Regions from separate parts of the Ensifer sp. GW101-20A05 genome, predicted to be linked through region 2. Evidence: riboswitches for the same ligand, from Rfam matches in the RefSeq annotation. Region 2 holds a riboswitch; each other region holds the start of a gene.
What was found. Region 2 has a riboswitch for cobalamin ahead of AC070A_RS13265 (aromatic ring-hydroxylating oxygenase subunit alpha). Riboswitches for the same ligand answer to the same signal wherever they lie in the genome.
Positions count from the first base shown of each region.

Region 1: linked by a shared signal. The riboswitch ahead of AC070A_RS00840 (DUF1636 family protein) and the one ahead of AC070A_RS13265 (aromatic ring-hydroxylating oxygenase subunit alpha) in region 2 are both predicted to bind cobalamin.
Region 3: linked by a shared signal. The riboswitch ahead of AC070A_RS03330 (CbtB domain-containing protein) and the one ahead of AC070A_RS13265 (aromatic ring-hydroxylating oxygenase subunit alpha) in region 2 are both predicted to bind cobalamin.

Region 1 covers NZ_JBWKZT010000001.1:157,371-163,653, forward strand. The annotation lists gene AC070A_RS00815 (mechanosensitive ion channel domain-containing protein) at 1-380, opposite strand, end outside; gene AC070A_RS00820 (DUF924 family protein) at 507-1,067, opposite strand; gene AC070A_RS00825 (FecCD family ABC transporter permease) at 1,297-2,364, opposite strand; gene AC070A_RS00830 (ABC transporter substrate-binding protein) at 2,368-3,165, opposite strand; gene AC070A_RS00835 (ABC transporter ATP-binding protein) at 3,092-4,036, opposite strand; gene AC070A_RS00840 (DUF1636 family protein) at 4,197-4,610, opposite strand; cobalamin riboswitch at 4,716-4,931, opposite strand; gene AC070A_RS00845 (DUF1330 domain-containing protein) at 5,147-5,440, shown strand; gene aspT (aspartate-alanine antiporter) at 5,962-6,283, shown strand, end outside.
Region 2 covers NZ_JBWKZT010000004.1:289,731-296,013, forward strand. The annotation lists gene AC070A_RS13245 (DUF1217 domain-containing protein) at 1-333, shown strand, start outside; gene AC070A_RS13250 (FAD-binding oxidoreductase) at 404-1,837, opposite strand; gene AC070A_RS13255 (L-threonylcarbamoyladenylate synthase) at 1,982-2,956, opposite strand; gene AC070A_RS13260 (DUF6656 family protein) at 3,036-3,635, opposite strand; cobalamin riboswitch at 3,949-4,157, shown strand; gene AC070A_RS13265 (aromatic ring-hydroxylating oxygenase subunit alpha) at 4,262-5,506, shown strand; gene AC070A_RS13270 (FAD-binding oxidoreductase) at 5,508-6,283, shown strand, end outside.
Region 3 covers NZ_JBWKZT010000001.1:655,356-661,638, reverse strand. The annotation lists gene AC070A_RS03345 (glucoamylase family protein) at 1-180, shown strand, start outside; gene AC070A_RS03340 ((2Fe-2S)-binding protein) at 177-1,025, shown strand; gene AC070A_RS03335 (CbtA family protein) at 1,077-1,874, opposite strand; gene AC070A_RS03330 (CbtB domain-containing protein) at 2,069-2,245, opposite strand; cobalamin riboswitch at 2,288-2,550, opposite strand; gene AC070A_RS03325 (TetR/AcrR family transcriptional regulator) at 2,549-3,241, opposite strand; gene AC070A_RS03320 (NAD(P)H-binding protein) at 3,345-4,175, shown strand; gene AC070A_RS03315 (anthrone oxygenase family protein) at 4,172-4,651, shown strand; partial or broken gene AC070A_RS03310 (SRPBCC domain-containing protein) at 4,720-5,016, opposite strand; gene AC070A_RS03305 (SRPBCC family protein) at 5,041-5,286, opposite strand; gene AC070A_RS03300 (ArsR/SmtB family transcription factor) at 5,283-5,645, opposite strand; gene AC070A_RS03295 (crotonase/enoyl-CoA hydratase family protein) at 5,696-6,283, opposite strand, start outside.

The DNA.
Region 1 (6,283 bases), on a different contig from region 2:
AGCTGATCGGCCGCCTGGCTCTGGGCCGGCGGCGTGGCATCCTCCGGAACCGCCTCGCCGGCCGGCGGGGTTGCCGTCTGCGCCGGCTGAACCGCCGTCGCGGCCGGCTGGGTGGCAGCGCCGGGTGTCGCGCCGCCGGGTGCCGCGCCTTTGTCAGCGGGCTGCGCACCATCCTGCGCGGGTGCCGCCGCCTTGCCGGCTGGTTGCGTTGCGGTCTGGGCCGGCTGAGCCGGCGTCGCCTTCTGCTCTGGCTGAGTTGCGCTCTGGGTCGTACCTTGTGCCGGTTGCGTCGTGCCTTGCGCCATGACCGGGCCGGCGGCGGCAAGCGCCAGCAGGCAGACGAGAATGGCAGGCAATTTTCCGACAGAACGCAATTTCATGATCCTTGCAGGTTGAGACCATGGTGCGGAATCGCGTCAGTGGTCGTCACAATGCGGTGTGAATACGAAAGACGGCGGAAAGATGCAAAAGACGCCGCCAATTGCGCTCCAGCGCCGGATTTTTCGTCAGAAGCCGGCGCCGGGCTGTGCCAGATAGGCAAGCTCGGCGTCTGTCGAGACGCGGGCCAGGAGCGCATTTCGGTGCGGGAAGCGGCCGAATTGTTCGATCACCTCGCGGTGGCGGATGGCATAGTCGAGATAGTCGGCATCGCCGAGTTCGGTGAAAAGCTTCACCGACATGGTCTGGTCGGTCAGGTTTTCCGAATGCTCGAACGGCAGATAGACGAAGGCGCGCGCTTCCGGCTTGATCGCCATGTCGGCACCGATGCCGACGGCAAGCTTCGCCTCGTGCAGTGCCAGGCAATCGGTCGCGAAGGCAAGCGGCGTGCCGCGATACATGTTGCGCGGCATCTGGTCGAGCAGGATGATCGCCGCCAGCCGGTTCTCCGGCGTTGCGCGCCAGATCTCGCTGACCCCGCGGGCAAGCGCCAGGTGCGATGCCTGGAAACGACGAATGCAGGCCTTATCCAGTTCGCCGCTCATCGTGAACCAGTCGTCATAGGTGAGCTCGCCGAACCAGAAGCTCAAAACGTCATCCGGCGTGCAGATTTCAACTTCGTTCGTCATTTGCTCCCTCGCACCGCTCTTCTGCCGGTCCTGCCCCTTTCGAGGCCTGATCGGGCAGCCATGCATGCGCTACAGCGCCGCGCGTCTTATCAGACGCGCAATGGTCGCTGTAGCACTTTGATTTTCTGCATGTCTTTGTCCTTAAATCGAGTTCGATTCAAGGAGACATGCGCTAAGACATAGGCGCGGACCGGCCCATTTCCATGCATGCCCAATGTCGATGCACGCCTTACGCGCGCCGCGTGAGGATGGCAACAAAGGCGATGCCGCCGACAATGCCGGTAACGACGCCGATCGGCATGTCCTCCGGCGCCATGATGACGCGGGCCACGAGGTCGGCCATGATCAGCGTCAAGGCGCCAAAGAAGGCCGAGAACGGGATGACCCGGACATTGTCGCTGCCGGCAAAGAGCCGCACGAAATGCGGCACCATCAGCCCGACGAAGCCGATCGCTCCGGAAAAGGCCACCATGACCCCGGTCAGGAGCGCGGTGACGACGAAGAGCGTCAGACGGAAGCGGCGCACGGGAATGCCGAGCGTCATCGCCGTCTCGTCGCCCATGGCAAGCGCGTTGATTTCCCGCGATCGGACGACCAGCCAGCCGAGCGAGACTGACAGCACGAGCGCCGGATAGATGAGATGCGGCCATTGCGCCAGGCCAAGGCCGCCGAGCATCCAGAAGATCACCGTGTGCGTCGCCCGCGGATCCCCCAGGAAGATCATGAGATTGCCGATCGACGTCAGCACGAAGGCGACGGCGACGCCGGCAAGCACCAGGCGATCGGCACTGGTGCCTAGAGCGCGGGAAACGAAAGCGACCAGCACGGTTGCCAGCAGCGCGCCGCCAAAGGCAAAGAGCGGCACCGTGAGAAGACCGAGGATCATTCCGGTGTGGAGCAGTGCGACGATCGCCCCGAGCGCGCCGCCCGAGGAGACGCCGAGCAGATGCGGATCGGCAAGCGGATTGCGCGTGACCGATTGCAGCACGGCGCCTGTCAGCGCCAATCCGGCGCCGACAAGCCCCGCCAGCATGACCCGCGGCAGGCGCACGTCCCAGACGATGCTTTCGCGCCCCGCCGACCAGAAGGCCTCGACGCTGCCGGGCGCGAGCTTGCTGGCGACGATCGACCAGACGGTGGTTACCGGGATCGGCGCCGAGCCGAGCGACACGCCCACGGTCACAGTCAGAAGAAGCAAAAGCAGCGCCGCGAACACCCCGACCCCGCCGCGGATCGCCCGAACGGAGAGAACCCGCGAAACGGTAGCGGGACCAGGCGACGTATCCTCAGCCAGCATCGGTTACAGGCCTTCGCCGTGAAAGACCTCGGCGAGCCGGGCAATGGCGTCGATGTTGCGCGGCCCCGGCGTCGCCTCGACATAATCGAGGACCACGAAGCGGTCGTTTTTCACCGCATCGATATTGGCGAAGGCCGGATTGTTCTTCATGAAGGCAATCTTGTCCTCGGCCTTCACCTCGCCGTAGTTGACGATCACCACGACCTCCGGATTGCGATCGATCACCGGCTCCCAGGAGACCTCCACCCAGCTCTTGTCGACGTCGTCCATGATGTTGGCGCCACCGGCCGCCTCGATCATCGCCGTCGGGATGCCGAAGCGGCCGGATGTGAAGGGCTTTTCTTCGCCGGAATCATAGACGAAGACGCGCGTCGGCTTTTCGCGGCCGGCATTTGCCTCGGTGATCGCGGCCAGTTGGCGGCGGTAGCCGTCGACCAGCGCCTCGGCGCGATCCTCGACCCCGAAGATGCGGCCGAGGTTGAGGAGATCGACGAACATGTCGTCCATCGTAGGCTTTTCCCTGGCCATGACATGGATGCAGGATTCGGTCAGTTCGTAGACGCCGATCTTGAACGGCGCCAAGGTCTCGGGCGTCACCTCGCCGCCGACCTTCATGCCGTAGTTCCAGCCGGCGAAGAAGAAATCGGCGTCGGCGTTGAGGAGCACTTCCTTGGTCGGATATTTCTCCGCAAGCTCCGGCAGTTCCTTGACGCCCTCGCGCAGCTTTTCATCCAGCGTCTTCCAGCCGGAAACGCCGGTGTAGCCGACCATGTGGTCCTGCAGTTTCAGCGCCAGCATCATCTCGACCAGATTGACGTCGTTGGCGATCGCCCGCTTCGGCGCGGCATCGAAGGTCACCTCGCGGTTGCAGCTCTTGACGGTGACCGGATAGGCGAGCGCCGGCACAGCAGTGGCGATGAGAAACAGGAAGGCAGAGGAGGCAATGTTGATCTTCATGAAATGGATCCCGAGGAAGTGAAAAGGAGAAACGGGCGGTGCCGGCAACGGCGGTGCTGTGGGCGGTGGCGGTGACACCGAAGGCGGAGGACAGCGCCCGCGGGCTCAGCACCGCGTCGGGTGTGCCAAAGGCGGTGAGCCGCCCCGCCGTCACGATCGCCACGTCAGTCGCGAATTCGGCGGCGAGATTGATGTCGTGCAGCGTCGATACGATCGTCAGCTTCAGCGTCTGCAAGAGCTCGAGGATTTCGAGCTGGTGGCGGATGTCGAGATGGTTGGTCGGCTCATCGAGGATGATGATGCGCGGCTCCTGGGCAAGCGCCCGGGCAATCAGCACCCGCTGTTTCTCGCCGCCCGAGAGCGTCGAGAACTGGCGGCCGGCCAGATGGGCGAGATCGAGATGGGAGAGCGCGTGCTGCACGCGCTCACGGTCGGTGTCCGTCCAGCCGTTGAGCCCCTCCCGCCGCGGGATGCGGCCCATCATCACCACGTCGCGCACGCTGAAGGGAAAATCGCCGGGCATTTCCTGAAGCACGACGGCGATCGTTTTCGCCGCTTCGCGCGCCGAGGTCGACCAGAGGTCGACGCCGTCGACCTCGATGCGGCCCGCATTCGGCTGCACCGCCCGGTAAAGGCAGCGCAGAAGCGAGGTCTTGCCGGCCCCGTTCGGCCCGAGGATCGCAAGCCGGCTGCCCGCCTCGATCGCGAAGTCCATGTCGTCGACCAGCTTCAACCCCGGGCGCGGCCCCCAGCAAAGCCCCTTAACGCGAAGGGCGGCTCCTGTTGCGGTGCAGGTCATGGTCTGATCCCACCCCGGCAGCGCCACGCGTCCATCCCCGACGCACCAAACGCGCTTGAGCGCATGCGTGTCGCACTCATTGGAAATGGCCCGCAACGTCTTCGGAGACGAGCATGGCCGCCGGGATGCGGGCGAGCGTCTTGCCCTTCAGTCCGCGCGGCCGTTCGGCAGCCCGCGTCATGCCGTCGCCGCGCTCCACATAGGTGGCGGCAAAGCGGACGAGATCGTCGATGTCCTCTTCCGGCGAAATGTCGCCAAAGAGATAGGTCGCCTTGCCCGTCGCCTGGAAGGCGATGGTGCAGGGGCGCGTGCATGCCGCCATGCAGACCGTGCCGGCAATCGAGAAATCACTATCGAGCGGCGCGCCGAGGGCGGCAATGCTGCGGTTGAGCCGCTTTATCAGCTCGGCGCCCGGCATGCAGGGGCCGCCGGTAAAGCGGCAATCGGTGCAGACCGTTATCTTATGCTGTCTTGAAGTCGGCTCAGCCATTCTCTCTCTCCGCCGGACTGACGGCAAGAGATGGCGAAGCGGCAGGGTGACGGAAAACCGTCGCGCGAAAGCCAGTTCTTTTCCATCGGAACACCCCGTCCGTTGTGGTTGATCGGTTCGATGGCAGGTCTCCTGGCTCGCGGGTCGCGGCGCATCCACGTCTTCCCGGCCTTTGGCCAGTGACATGGTGTGAATGCGCTGTCCGCTCACAGTTGCGGGGGCAGCCACGGTTTCGGTCCCGTCAGGGTCGTCCGTTCCGTGTTCCCTTTTCAGCCGCTTCCGCATTGTCGCGGACGCAGCACCATCGCGCTCTTCCTCGCATGAATCGGCAGCGGATACAACCGATGGGGTTGGGCGGCCGGGATCTATCAACATGCGGCGTTTCGTCATGTACCGACTGTTATAAAATAACATAACAACAATCAACAAGGAAATGATCCTAAGTCACCCTGCCGGCCGCCGCGGGCGAGAGTCTCGCCTGACGGCGACGACCGGCGTATCCTTGCTCCTTGGCTTGTCGGGAAAGGAGCTCTGCCATGGCTGCCTATTTGATCGCCGATGTCGATATCACCGATGCAGCGACCTTCGAGGAATACAAAAGAGAGGTGCCGGCGACGGAGGCCCGCTATGGCGGGCGTTATCTCGGCCGCGGTGGCGCAACCCGGGTGCTTGAAGGCGACTGGGAACCGCACCGGCTCGTCATCCTTGAGTTCCCGGACATGCAAGCCTTGCTCTCCTGGTACCAATCGCCGGACTATCAGCGCCTGAAGGCGATCCGTGAGCGCTGTGCCAGGACACGGATCATAGCACTCGAAGGCGTCGCCATCTGAAGCGGAGCGCAAGACTGGCCGCAATTGCCGGCCTTGCTCGTGAAACGAACGGATGAGCGCCCCCGTCACTTCAAGCTTCGCGGCGCGCGGATGAAGCAACTGCGGGGGCATGTGCTCCGGGTCCATCGACATGCGGCGTTTCGTCATGTCCATCCGTTATGCGATAACATAGAAATACAATGCCAGAGTTGAATAGCCGGCGAAATCCGCCGTAGTGGGACCGTGTGCCTTCATCGGGACCGGCGCGCCGCCGCCCTCCCGAACTTGCCTTCGCACGACCGCCCGACCCGACGCTTTCGGACCGATGCCGCGCAGCGCTCATCAGCCCCCACTGGCCGCAAAAGCCAGAAATTTAACGTACGTTACGCTCACGTAACCCCAAGGCCGTTGAGAAAATCAGCAGCCGAAGCGACAATTGCCAAAGCTAGGATTGGGCATCGACAAGCCACCGATAAAATCAACTTAGCCGCGCAAGTCCCGAAATGAAGTGATGGCAACGCAACTTTCTACAGGGGATGGCAGTGAATCCAATTGACTTCTTCGTCGAGACGCTTCGGACCTATCCGCCGGTCGCCGTCTTCCTCGCCCTCGGCATCGGTTTCCTGATCGGGCCCATCAAGGTCGCGGGGTTCAATCTCGGAAACGTCACCGCTACGCTTCTGGCGGGTGTTCTCATCGGGCAGCTGGGCATCCAGGTTTCCGGTGATCTGAAGTCCACCTTGTTCCTGATCTTCCTGTTCGCCGTCGGCTACGGTGTCGGCCCGCAATTCGTGCGCGGCTTGAGCACCGATGGGCCGAAACAGATTGCCTTTGCGCTGTCTGTCCTGGTGCTGTGCCTCATCG
Region 2 (6,283 bases):
AAGCGCAAGGCCCCGGAGATCAACACGGCTTACGACATCCTGGCCGAGACCGCCCTGTTCCAGGTTATCAAGACGGCCTACAGCATGCCGGAGGGGCTGCAGAACGCCAAGATCGAGGCGCAGGCCGCCTATATCGAGCGCGTCGTCAACATCAAGGATCTGCAGGATCCCGGGAAGCTCGAGAAGCTCCTGCAGCGGTTCACGGCACTTTATGACGTCGAAAACAACACGGACGTATCACCGGGGCTGGCGATCCTCAGCGGTAGCGGCGGAGGCGGCGTCAGCGCCGAGACGCTCCTGTCTCTCTCGCAGTTGCGCGCAGGCGGTCGCTGAGTCAGGTTGCGTAAAGTGCAGCGAGCCCTTTGCGGCAGGTGCTTAAGCCTGCCGCAGAAGACTGCCCGCTTCACCGGTCGGCGCGCAGCACCTTGTCAGGGTTCATGATGCCCGCCGGATCGAAGGCGTGCTTGATCCGTTGCATCAGCTCGATCTCGATCGGTGCGCGGATTTCTGCGAGCTCGTCGCGCTTCAGCTGGCCTATGCCGTGTTCGGCCGAGATCGAGCCGTTATATCTCAGAACGATACCGTGCACGATCGCGTTGATCTCGCGCCAGCGATCGAGGAAGGCCTGCTTGTCGGCGCCGACCGGCTGCGAAATGTTGTAGTGGATGTTGCCGTCGCCCATGTGGCCGAAAGAGCAGATGCGCGCGCCTGGGATCGCCTTCATGACGGCGGCGTCCGCCTCCTTCATAAAGGCAGGAATGCTGGAAACGGGCACTGAGACGTCGTGCTTGATCGAGCCGCCCTCGGGTTTCTGCGCCGGCGACATGCTTTCGCGCATATGCCACAGCGCCTTGCCTTGCGTCTCGTTGGCGGCGATCACGGCGTTTTCGACGAGACCGGCGGCAAAGCCCTGTTCCAGGAGGTCGTTGACCATGCGCTCGGCGCTTTCGGCCGAATCCGAGGTCGAGATGTCGATCAGCGCGTACCAAGGATGGACGGTGTCCATCGGGTCGCGAACGCCGGGAATATGTTTCGTCGTGAATTCGACGCCGAGGCGCGGCATCAGCTCGAAGCCGGTCAGCGCCGGCCCGCAAAGGCTGGCGGCCTTTTCGAAGAGAGCGAGCGCATGCTCCACACTGCCGACACCGGCGAAGGCTACCTGATGTCCAAGCGGTTTCGGGAATAGCTTGAGCACCGCGCCGGTGATGACGCCGAGCGTGCCCTCGGCGCCGATGAAGAGGTCGCGCAGGTCGTAGCCGGTATTGTCCTTCTTCAGCCGGCGCAGCCCGTCCCAAATTTCGCCGGTTGGCAACACGACCTCGAGGCCGAGGCAGAGCTGGCGCATGTTGCCATAGGCGAGCACCGCCGTGCCGCCGGCATTGGTGGAGAGATTGCCGCCGATACGCGCGGAGCCTTCCGATCCGAGCGACAGCGGGAACAGGCGATTGTGATCGTCCGCCGCCTTCTGGATGTCGGCGAGAATGCATCCGGCGTCCGCGACGATCACGTTGCCGACCGGATCCACGTCGCGAATCCGGTTCAGCCGTTCGAGCGAAAGCACGATGTCCGCTTTGCCTTCCCGCGGGATCTGTCCGGCCACGTGGCCGGTGTTGCCGCCCTGCGGTACGATCGCGGTGCGGGTCGCGCTGGCGAGTTTCATGATGCGAGAGACTTCGTCGACCGAACCGGGGCGAAGCACCATCGGCGTCGTGCCGCGAAAGAGCCCGCGGGATTCGACGAGATAGCGCGCCTTGTCCGCTTCGGCGGTGACCGCATTGGCGCTGCCGACGATCTCGACGAAGGAGGCGATGAGTTCAGGAGAGGGAAGGGTCGTCATGAGTCTGCCTTCGCACTGCGCTTGAGCGCGCTATCAGATCGGTCGATCTGAAGACACGATCCTCGGTTCCTATCGGCTGCGATCATAACCGCAATCGCGGCCGTCCGGTGAGGGCGGGGTGCGGAGGAGAAGCCGCACGCGATCTCACCCTCGCGGCGCCGCCGCACGCTGCAGCCGGTCGATGATCGCTTCTCCCAATCCTTCCGAAGGGATCGGCCCGAAGGCGATCGTCGCAGCGCCGCTGGCGTCGGCCCGCTTCATGTAGTCGAAGAGATTGGCTGCCGCTTCGTGAAGATTTCCGGTCGGGCTGAGATCGAGAACGATGGCCGCCTGTTCCTCGCCGGCGATCCGGCCGCCGCCGTAGCGGATCAAGGCCTCGCCCGCACGCACATCGGCAACATCGAGCCTGACGGCCGCGCCGGGCGCGTAGTGGGAGGCCAGCATGCCCGGCGCCTCGATCGTTGCTCCCGCCGTTTCCGGTCGGATCACCGGACGATCGAGCAGGCGCTCGATTTCTGCGGCATCGAGGCCGCCGGGGCGGAGCAGCCGGATCTCGTCGCCATCGACCTTGATGATCGTGGACTCCAAGCCGATTTCGGCCGGGCCTGCGTCGAGGATCAGTTTCAGCTTTTCGCCGAGATCCGCATCGACATGGACCGCACTGGTCGGGCTGATCTTGCCCGAGGTGTTGGCGCTGGGCGCTGCGAGCGGCCGCCCGAAGCGGGCGATCACCCGGCGCGAAAAGCCGTCGGGCATGCGGATGCCAAGCGTGTCGAGGCCGGCCGAGGCCAGCGCATGCACGCTGCTATCGGGCCGCTGCGGCAAGATCAGCGTCAGGGGTCCGGGCCAGAAGGTTTCCGCCAGGCGTCGGGAAATCGGGTCGAAGCGCACATGGGCCTCGGCCATCGCCATGTCGGAGACATGCGAGATCAGCGGATTGAAGCGCGGCCGGCCCTTCATCTCGTAGATGCGGCTGATCGCATCGGGATTGGTGGCGTCGGCGGCAAGGCCATAGACGGTTTCGGTGGGAATGGCGACCGGTTCGCCTTCGGCAAGAACGGCGCAGGCGCGTTCGATCGCGCGGTCCGGTTCCCTGCCTGTGTCGATGATCTCTGCCATGCCGTTTCCTTTCCGACGCTTCCTTAACGGACGTGCCGGGAAAACAGAACGATTTTTTTGGGGGCGTTCGGTTGCTGCCTCAGAGACTGCGGATAATGCGGCGCAGCGCGGAGTCCCGGGCACCCAGCATCAGCACGTTCTTGAGAGCAACCTTGGGGTCGTCCGTGCGGAAGAGGAGCCCGTTGTCGCGGACGTTGCGGTTGATGACCATCTGTCCGTCTTCGGCGTTCGGCTCGATCGCGACCGCGAAATACATGCGGGAATAGCCGCTCTGGATACGGTCGAAGAAATGCGTCTCATCACCAAGGTCGCTGAAGAAATTGGCGAAGTAGAACGACCAGGTGATGTCCTTGGAAGGCGTGACCGCCGTCCGCGCCGCCGTCACATGGCAATAGCCGAGATGCGGCTTGCCGACGAGCGTGCGGTGAAAAATCAGCTTGGGAAACTGGATCGAGGCATGAAAGCCGTTGATCCGCTTGTGCGTCGTGTCACCGGCGGTCGCGAGCTTCTTGCCGGTCCTGTCCGCGACTTCTTCGTAGCTCAGATACCGTCGCTCGCTCGGCAGCCATTGCCGGCGGTTGATCCTGCCGGTGCGCAGAAACTCGGTGTGAACGGCCGTCTTCGGCATGACCGCCGGCGGCTTCTCGGCCGCAGCGTCGTAATATCTGAACTTTGCCATGATCGTCAGTGTGCCATCTGCCTGCCGGACATCTTCGTCCGCCGGCAAGCCTAGTGGCTTATGGTTAATGAAGGATTTCCTTTCGTTCGCGGAAGATGCCCCTGCACATTCATGGGAATGTCGCAAACGGGCGAAGCCTTCCTGTGTCTGCGTCATGTCAGTCACAAAAGCCGGAATCTGCCCAATTTTTGATCTATCTATATGTTTATAAAGTGAAAAATTCTCGCATCCGTTTCCAAAAGGCGGTTTCGATCGTGTCGTCATTCTGGAATTGAATGTCGCTATCCGGCGCCTGCCGAGGCGCCTTCCGCGCTTACATATCCTTACTCAAGGTGTCGTCTTCCAAAGGGGAAGGCGGAGAATTGGGAAGCCGGTCAAATCCCGGCGCTGCCCCCGCAACGGTGGTGGAGCGAAAGGCTCGGCAAAAGGCCACTGGACGGTTTTCCGTCCGGGAAGGCGCCGGGCTGGTCCTTCGAAGGACGGCTCCTGAGCCCGGAAACCAGCCTTGACAGACATAACCGTAACGGGTTGCGGCGGGCAGCCGGATCGGAGCCTAAAACGCATGGGCGTGCGCCCATGCGGGTTCCTGTCCTGCCTCTCCGAAACATGGCGCATGAGGACAGGACATGGATACCAAGACCGATATGCTTCGCAAGCTGAAGGGCCGGCGTGACGGCTACAGCCTCGATCGGGCCTTCTACATCGACCCCGACTATTACCGGCAGGACCTGGAAAACATCTGGTATCGGGATTGGCTGTTCATCGGCCACGATTGCGAAATCCCGCGGGCCGGCAACTATTTCACCGTCCAGGTCGGCGACTATCCGGTCGTCATCACCCGCGATCGCCAGGGCACGATCCGCGCGCTCCACAACTCCTGCCGCCACCGCGGCTCCCGCGTCTGCACGCAGCACAAGGGCTCTTCGGCAAAGCTCGTCTGTCCCTATCATCAATGGACCTACGAGCTCGACGGCTCGCTGCTCTTCGCACGCCAGATGGGCGAAGACTTCGACAAGGCAGCCCACAGCCTGAAGCAGATCCATTGCGAAACGGTCGGCGGCTACATCTTCATCAACCTGTCGGAGACGCCGGCGGATTTCGCCGCCTTCCGCGAGCTGGCATTCCCCTACCTCGCGCCGCACCGGCTGGGAGAGACCAAGGTCGCCTTCGAAAGCACCATCATCGAAAAGGGCAACTGGAAGCTCGTCTGGGAGAACAACCGCGAGTGCTACCACTGCGCCGCCAATCACCCCGAACTCTGCCGGACCTATCCGGAAGCGCCGACCGCGACCGGGGTGCAGGGCGCCAAGGACGATCCGGTGATTGCCGCCCATTGGGCGAAGTGCGAGGCCGAGGGCCTGCCGAGCGAGTTCCGGATGTCGCCGACCGGCCAGTTCCGCGCCGCGCGCATGCCGCTGGTCGATAATGCCGAAAGCTACACCATGTCGGGTGCGCCCGCCGTAAAAAGGGCGCTGTCGGCCGATGTCAGGCAGAAGCAGATCGGCACGCTCCTGATGTTCCATTACCCCACGACCTGGAACCACGTGCTTTCGGATCACGCCATCACCTTCCGCGTGTTGCCGCTGGGGCCGGAACTCACGCAGGTGACAACGAAGTGGCTGGTCCACAAGGACGCGGTCGAAGGTGTCGACTACACGCTCGAGGATCTGACTCATGTCTGGACCGAGACCAACGACCAGGATCGCCAGATCGTCGAGGAAAATGCCTTCGGCATCCGCTCGCCGGCCTATGAGCCCGGTCCGTATTCGCCGGAGCACGAGGGTGGCGTGATGCAGTTCGTCGAATGGTACTGCAAGTTCATGGAGCAGCGCCTGCAGGGCGATGCGGCTCCGCTCTCAAAGGTCGCCTGACATGCAGATGGCGTCCTCCTTCCATCATTTCGACGAACTGCATGTCTGGATCGACCGGCAGCAGATGCTCGAATGCACATCGGCGGTTGTCGAAACCGCCGATGTCATGACCTTCACCTTCCGTGCGGAGAAGCCCGCCTGGTTTCGTTATCTGCCCGGCCAGTTCGTCACCCTCGAATTGCCGGTCGCCGACGAACCGGTCATGCGCACCTACACCCTGTCGTCGACGCCATCGCGACCGCTGTCGATTGCCGTCACGGTGAAGGCGCAGGCCGACAGCGTCGGCACCCGCTGGATGTTCGATCACCTGAAGCCGGGCATGAAGCTCCGGGCTTTTGGACCGCTCGGAGATTTCAGCTTCGTCCGTCATCCCGGCGAAAAGTACCTGTTTATCTCCGCCGGATCCGGCATCACCCCGATGATGTCGATGACGCGCTGGATGGCCGACTGCGTGCCGGAGACCGATGTCACCTTCATCTCCTGTGCTCGCCGGCCGGACGACCTTCTGTTTCGCTCGGAGCTCGAGGTTCTGGCGACACAGATGTCCGGGCTGAACCTCGGCTTCATCGTCGAGGGGCACGAGGCGCGTCACGGCTGGCATGGCCTGCGCGGCCGCATCGACGGTGCCAAGCTACCGTTGCTCGCTCCCGACTTCCAGGAGCGCACGGTGTTCTGCTGCGGTCCGGAACCGTTCATGCGCGGTGTGCGCGAGATGCTGAAGGCAGCCGGCTTCGACATGGCCCGCTATCACGAGGAGAGCTTCCAGCCGGCGGCAGC
Region 3 (6,283 bases), on a different contig from region 2:
GGGCCCGCGGGTTGGATCGACGAGCGTGTCGTCGGCCTTGACCAGGGGCTCGTCGTGATGATGATCGAGAATTGGCGGAGCGGCTTCGTCTGGGAGCTGACACGCAGCCTGCCGGCGATCCGGCGCGGTCTTGAGCGCGCGGGATATGAGGGCGGCTGGCTGGCGACGGAGACGGCATGAATTCGAGAGATCACCAGCGGATGGCGCAGACGGTCGAGGGATATTCACCGCAGGCGCAGGCGGTGGTCGAGCGGTTGCACGCCCAGTTCCCCGACGCCGGTGTCTCGCTCGGGCCGGCGGACAGTGCCTTCAGCGCACCGGCCGCCTTCTGGGCCGCTGGCGGGGCCGGGATCGAGGAGAGCCTTGCCTATCAGGACTTTTTCGCAATCGGCATGACGGACCGGATCCGGGCGGCACATCTGATCGCCTTCTACAGCCGCCAGCTGAGCGTGGTTCTCGGCGCGCTCTATCTTGGCGCAGGTCTTCAGGCGCAGATCGCCGGCATTCGCTTCGAAGACTGGACCCGCCTCCACCAAGACCGGGAAGTTGCCGGCAAGCGTTATCATTTCCGCCTCGGTCTGGCGGAAGGGCCGCAGCATGCCGAAGGCATCAGCGCTTTCGAGCGCGGCTTCACGGCCCATCTGGCGCCGGTCATCGCGGTCCTGAAAAAGCGCACCGGGCTTTCTTCCGGGGCGCAGTGGCGGCTGGCAGCGGATTCCCTTGCCGGAGCGTTCCTGGAGATCGGTCGCGCGATCGGTGACGAGGCGCGCGGCATGGCCGAGGCGCTTGCGATCGTCAAGCGGCGGGGCTCGCGGTTGTTCTCGGAAGAGCTCTGCTACGAGGAGATCTCCGCGGTCGATCCGGCAAGCGGCGCGCAACTGTCGCGCCAGTATCGGATCCGTTGCGGCTGTTGTCTTTATTTCCGAACGGAGGGTGGCAGCTTCTGCGATACTTGCGTCCTGCTCGAGCCGGACGATCGCCGCGCGCGGCTGGCCGCGCATCTCATGCAAAACGGCGGGGCCTGAACCCCGCCGTCGTTTGTTCAGGTGCCCACGGGGGGGGCGTGATCGGCCGGATCAGTTTGCTCTCGCGAAACGCTCGTTGATGAAGCCGGAGACGACGCCGAGCACGATCCAGAAGGCGAGCGTGGTGGCGAGTGCGGCAACCGCAAACTCGGCGCCGAGCACGGCCGGGACGTTGCTGGAAATGTCTAATGGCTGCGGCGCGCCGTAGACGTGCGGCGCGGCGATCAACGCGAGGCCGACGACCTTGGACACGATTTCTTCGCGCAGCACCACCAGATAGAGGCCGACGGCCGAAAGGGCGACGGTTGCCAGCCACCAGGTCTGGCGGTCGCCAAGTTCGGCGGCCGGGAAACCCGGCAGTTCCGGCGGCAGGCCGATCGCCGGCAGCATGTGCACGGCAAGCCAGCCGCAGGCGCCCCAGAGCGCGCCGTTCCTGAGCGTGATCGGATAGCCGATCACCAGGCTGACACCGGCCAAGAGCAGGCCGAAGCCGGAGCCGGTGACGAGATTGGCGATGAGCGTGCCGGAGAACCGGCTCATGCCGAACATGATGCCGCCTTCCTCGTGTTCGCCCTCATGCGCATAGGCCGGCGTGATCGGCGAAAGCGTGTCGAGCAGGGCGCCAAGCGGCGAGACCGCCTTCAGCGACGAATGCTGGTCGTGACCCTCGGCGGCGGGTTGCGTCGTTCCAGGCTGTGCAGCGGGCTGTTCGGTTGCGGCCGGAGCCTCGCCTTCGAATTCCTCCGCATGCAGGATCAGCGGGGTTACCCTAAGTTCCTGGGCGCCGGTCATGAAGACACCGGCAATCAGTCCGGCCACGATCGCGGCCAGAAGCGTTCTGACAATCATCTTGAATTCCCTCGATAACGGCAAAACCCACGCGCTGCGGCGTGGTTTGCAAGCCTTCCCGTTCTGTCATGCGGACGGCCGTTGCGCGCCGGACGAACCGGCATGCACAAACACCGACATCCGGCACAGGCCGGATGCGTTCATGTCCGCAGACACTTCGATGCGGAACGTGAGTTACGTTCCGGAACATCGTCTTAGTGGCAGGGGAAGCCGTAGGAGTGGCGGGTGTCGTGCGCGGTGTCGTGCAGCACTGCCGAGTTGGCAAGGCCGGCGCCGAAGACGAGGAATGCGCCGATGAAGAGCGCGATGACGCCAGCGGTCAGACGATCGCTGAGGGAGAGCGGAATGCTCGAAACAGTAGACGTAGCCATGACAACCTCCGTGATGGCATCGGGAAATTCCCGGTGTGGGCCCTATGCCCGTATCGAGTGGCAGGTTTCCTGGCTCACGGCGCTGGGCGGGAAGCCCTGGATCAGCCTCGCCTTCCCAGATCGACCACCCTCTCGTGGTCTCTTCCAGTGGCTTCTTCCGGATCGCTCCGGAATGGCAGATCGACGTCGCTCTACAGTCGCGGGGTCGGCCGTGATGTGAATGCCCAGCATGGGTCCATCCGTCACGTTCCCGTTTACTCCCGAAACACGTTCGTGTCCCGGGAACCAATCGATCTCTGATGATTAGGATCGCACCCCTAATATGTCAATTGGACTTGCGCCGCCGCCCGGTCCATCCGCGACAAAATCGCGGATGATCATGCGTTTATAGGCCTCGACGATGCGGTCGCCCTCGGCGCGATCGACCGACACCGCAAGCCGCATGGTGCAATCGCCGAGATGCATGATCAGGAAAGCGGCACTGTCGATGGTTTCGCGCGGGGTTTCGGGCACAAGCCGGGCCCAGACATCGGCAAGCAGTTTTCCGCCGGCGCGGCTTTGCAGAAGATCGATCTCGCGCAGCGCCTTGTCGGCCTGCATTGCCGACCAGATGTCGCGCATGACGGGCTCGGCCAGAAACATGTCGTAGTAGATGTCGAACAGCACCGAGAAAGCGTCGCGCAGTTCTGCGAGCGATGTGACCTTGGCAAGCTCGGCCGCGATGCACTCGTTGCACACGGCATTGTAGCGCTCGGCCAGCGTGCGCACGATCGCCGCCTTGTCGGGGAAGTACTGGTAGAGCGATCCGATCGAAATTCCAGCCTTTTCAGCAACTTCGCTCATGCGCATGGCGTCGCTGCCCTTTTCCTGAATGAGCGCCGTCGCGCAGGCTAGGATCTGTTCGACGCGCTCGCGGCTGCGTTTCTGGCTGGGTGTCCGGCGCAGGGCGGTTTCGTCTTCGGCGGGAACCGCGGATGGGCTTGTTTCTGTAATCATGAGTGATGCTCACATTTTGGCTTGACTCTTAAAATACGAGGATTTATCACATTTGCAAATGTGAGAGATGCTCATGTTTGTTGATGAACCTTAGGAGGAAACGATGTCTCAGAAAGTCACACTGGTTTTGGGCGGTACCGGCAAGACGGGGCGGCGGGTGGCTGAGCGCCTTCAAGAGCGGGGTGTTGCGGTGCGCATCGGCGCACGCTCGGCATCACCGTCCTTTGACTGGACGGACGAGGCGACCTGGGCGAATGTGCTCGAAAATGTCGATCGCATCTATGTCTGCTACCAGCCCGATCTGGCGGTGCCCGGCTCTGTTGAGACCATCCGCAAGTTCGCAAGCCTTGCCGTGGGCGCCGGCATCAGGCGGCTGGTGCTCTTGTCGGGGCGCGGCGAGGACGAGGCGGAAGCGGCCGAGCGCGAATTGCAGGCCTCCGGCGCTGACTGGACGATCGTTCGGGGGAGCTGGTTCTTCGAAAACTTCAACGAAGGCTTCCTGGCCGAGGGGGTCTCAAGCGGTTCGGTCTTCCTGCCCGTGGATACAGTCACCGAGCCTTTCGTCAGCTGCGACGACATCGCTGACGTCGCGGTTGAAGCGCTTCTCGACGATGATCATGTCGGCAAGGTCTATTCTCTGACCGGCCCGCGGCTGATGACCTTTGCTGAAGCCGTGGCCGAGATCGCTGCCGCGGCCAAACGCCCGATCTCCTATCAGGCCGTGCCGGTTGGCGACTTCGCCGCGCAATTGCAGGCTGACGGTGTGCCTGATGACTATGTCGAACTCATCCGCTATCTCTTCACCTCGGTGCTCGACGGGCGCAATTCGAGTGTGACGTCTGACGTCGAGCGCGTGCTTGGGCGGCGGCCGCGCGACTTTGCAACCTACGCCCGCGAGACCGCAGCAACTGGTGTCTGGAGTATTGCCGCATGATCCCGCTGATCCCCGCTCTGGCGTTTGCCGCCGCGATCGGTTCCGGCCTGATGGCCGGGTTGTTCTTCATCTTTTCGGTCTGCATCATGCAAGCCTTGTCGCGGCTGCCGCCGGAGCAGGGGATCGCCGCGATGAACGCCATCAACGTCGTCATCCAGAACCCGATCTTCCTCAGCGCCTTCATGGGCACGGCGCTGCTTGGCCTGGCGCTGATTGTCGTCGCGTTCATTTCGGGCGGCGAGGGCCGATGGCTGCTGGCCGCGGGCGGCCTGGTCTATGTCGTCGGCGTGCTTCTGGTGACGATCGTCTTCAACGTGCCGATGAACGACGCGCTTGCGGCCGCTGCACCCGGGCAGGCCGCGACCGATCTGTGGCTTGGGCGCTATCTCACCGATTGGGTCTGGTGGAACCACGTGCGCACCTTCGCCTCGATCGGTTCGCTGGCGCTCTTCATCCTCGGTTTCGCCCGCACGTGACAAAAAGCACCGGCAAGGCGGTCAATCCTTGCCGGTGCACCCTTCTGAGGTCTCGTCACCTCGGGCGGTCAGCGCTTGGGGATGCGCGCGTCGTACTGCTGTTCAAGCTCAGCAAACTTGCTCCAGAAGGCTGCAGGCTGCTCTCCTTCCAAAAGGTCGCGCAACAGGTCGAGATGCACGTGCCAGCCGGCGGAGAAGCTCGTCATGATGCCGCGGTTGGCGATCCGGGTATGGGTGACGATCAGCAGCACCTTGTCGCCGCGCGGGCTGAGTTCGAAGCGGACCTCGGAGGGCGTATCCGTGCCTTCGTCCCAGCTATAGGCGAGCAGGCGCGGTGGCTCCCAGGCGAGCACATGCCCGTGCTTGCGAACCTCGCCGGCGTGATCGGCCTATTTTTTCGGCGGTCGATCATCCTCTGTCGTCAGTCCCGAATGGCGGAAGACGTGTTCGACCGCTGCACCCTCGGAAGAGCCGATCGTTCCCGATGCCATCCAGAGCCGGCGCTTGTTTTCCTCTGTCAGATAGGACCAGACCCGCTCGATCGGGCCGGGAAGCAGGCGTTCGATGCGCACCGCATCGGGGGCGATGACGCGGCCGTAGTCGGCGCTGGCAAAGGCTGTGGCAGGCGATGTCATGGCTTTTCCTCCGTATCGTTTTGAACAGTTGCGTCGTCGGCGAGCAGCAGCGCCTCAAGTGCGTCAATGCGCGTTCGCCAGAAGGCTTCGTAGTGGCGCATCCACTCCATACCTGCATGCATCGGCGCTGCATCGAGGCGGCATACATGCGTGCGACCTTTCACTTCGCGGCGCACGAGACCTGCTCCTTCCAGCACCTTGATGTGCTTCGATGCCGCGGCCAGCGAGATCGAGAAGGGGGCCGCAAGCTCGCCGACCAGTCTCTCGCCTTGCGAAAGGTTCTGGAGCATGGCGCGGCGCGTCGGATCCGAAAGCGCGTGGAACACGGCATCGAGATGTTCGTTCTGATATTCAACCATGTTATTGAATATCACTTCGATTGCGAAGATTGTCAACCGTTTGGTTGAATTTAGTAGTGGCGCGAGAAGGAACCGTCGCGCGGCGGGTCGTCGTGGACGTGCCGTCGCTTCCAGGCGGCGAGCGCATCGGAGAGATCGTCGGTCGGCACCATCTGGGCGAACTGTTCGCTTTCCACCAGCAGCCCCTCTGCGATCGACATGTTGAGGCCGCGGGTGACGGCGGTGATGATCGAGCGGACGGCAAGCGGGGAATAGCCCATGATGCGGCTGGCCAGGTCGCGGGCGGCGGGCATCAGCTCCTCATGGGCGACGACGTGATTGACGAGCCCGATATCCCTAGCGCGTTCCGGCGAAAAATCCTCACCCGTCAACAGCAATTCGAGTGCGCGCTTGCGGCCGGCAAGCCGCGGCAGGCGCTGGGTGCCGCCGAAGGTCGGCGGCATGCCGAGCTTGATCTCCGGCTTGGCGAAGCGCGCCCGGTCACTGGCGATCGCCAGATGCACAGCCTCGGTGATCTCGCAGCCGCCGCCCAAGGCGATGCCGTTGACCGCGGCGATGACCGGCTTCGGAAAGGCTTCGAGCCGCGCCGTCAGAAGCTGGCCGCGGCGGACGAAATCGCGCACAGCCGGGTTTACGCC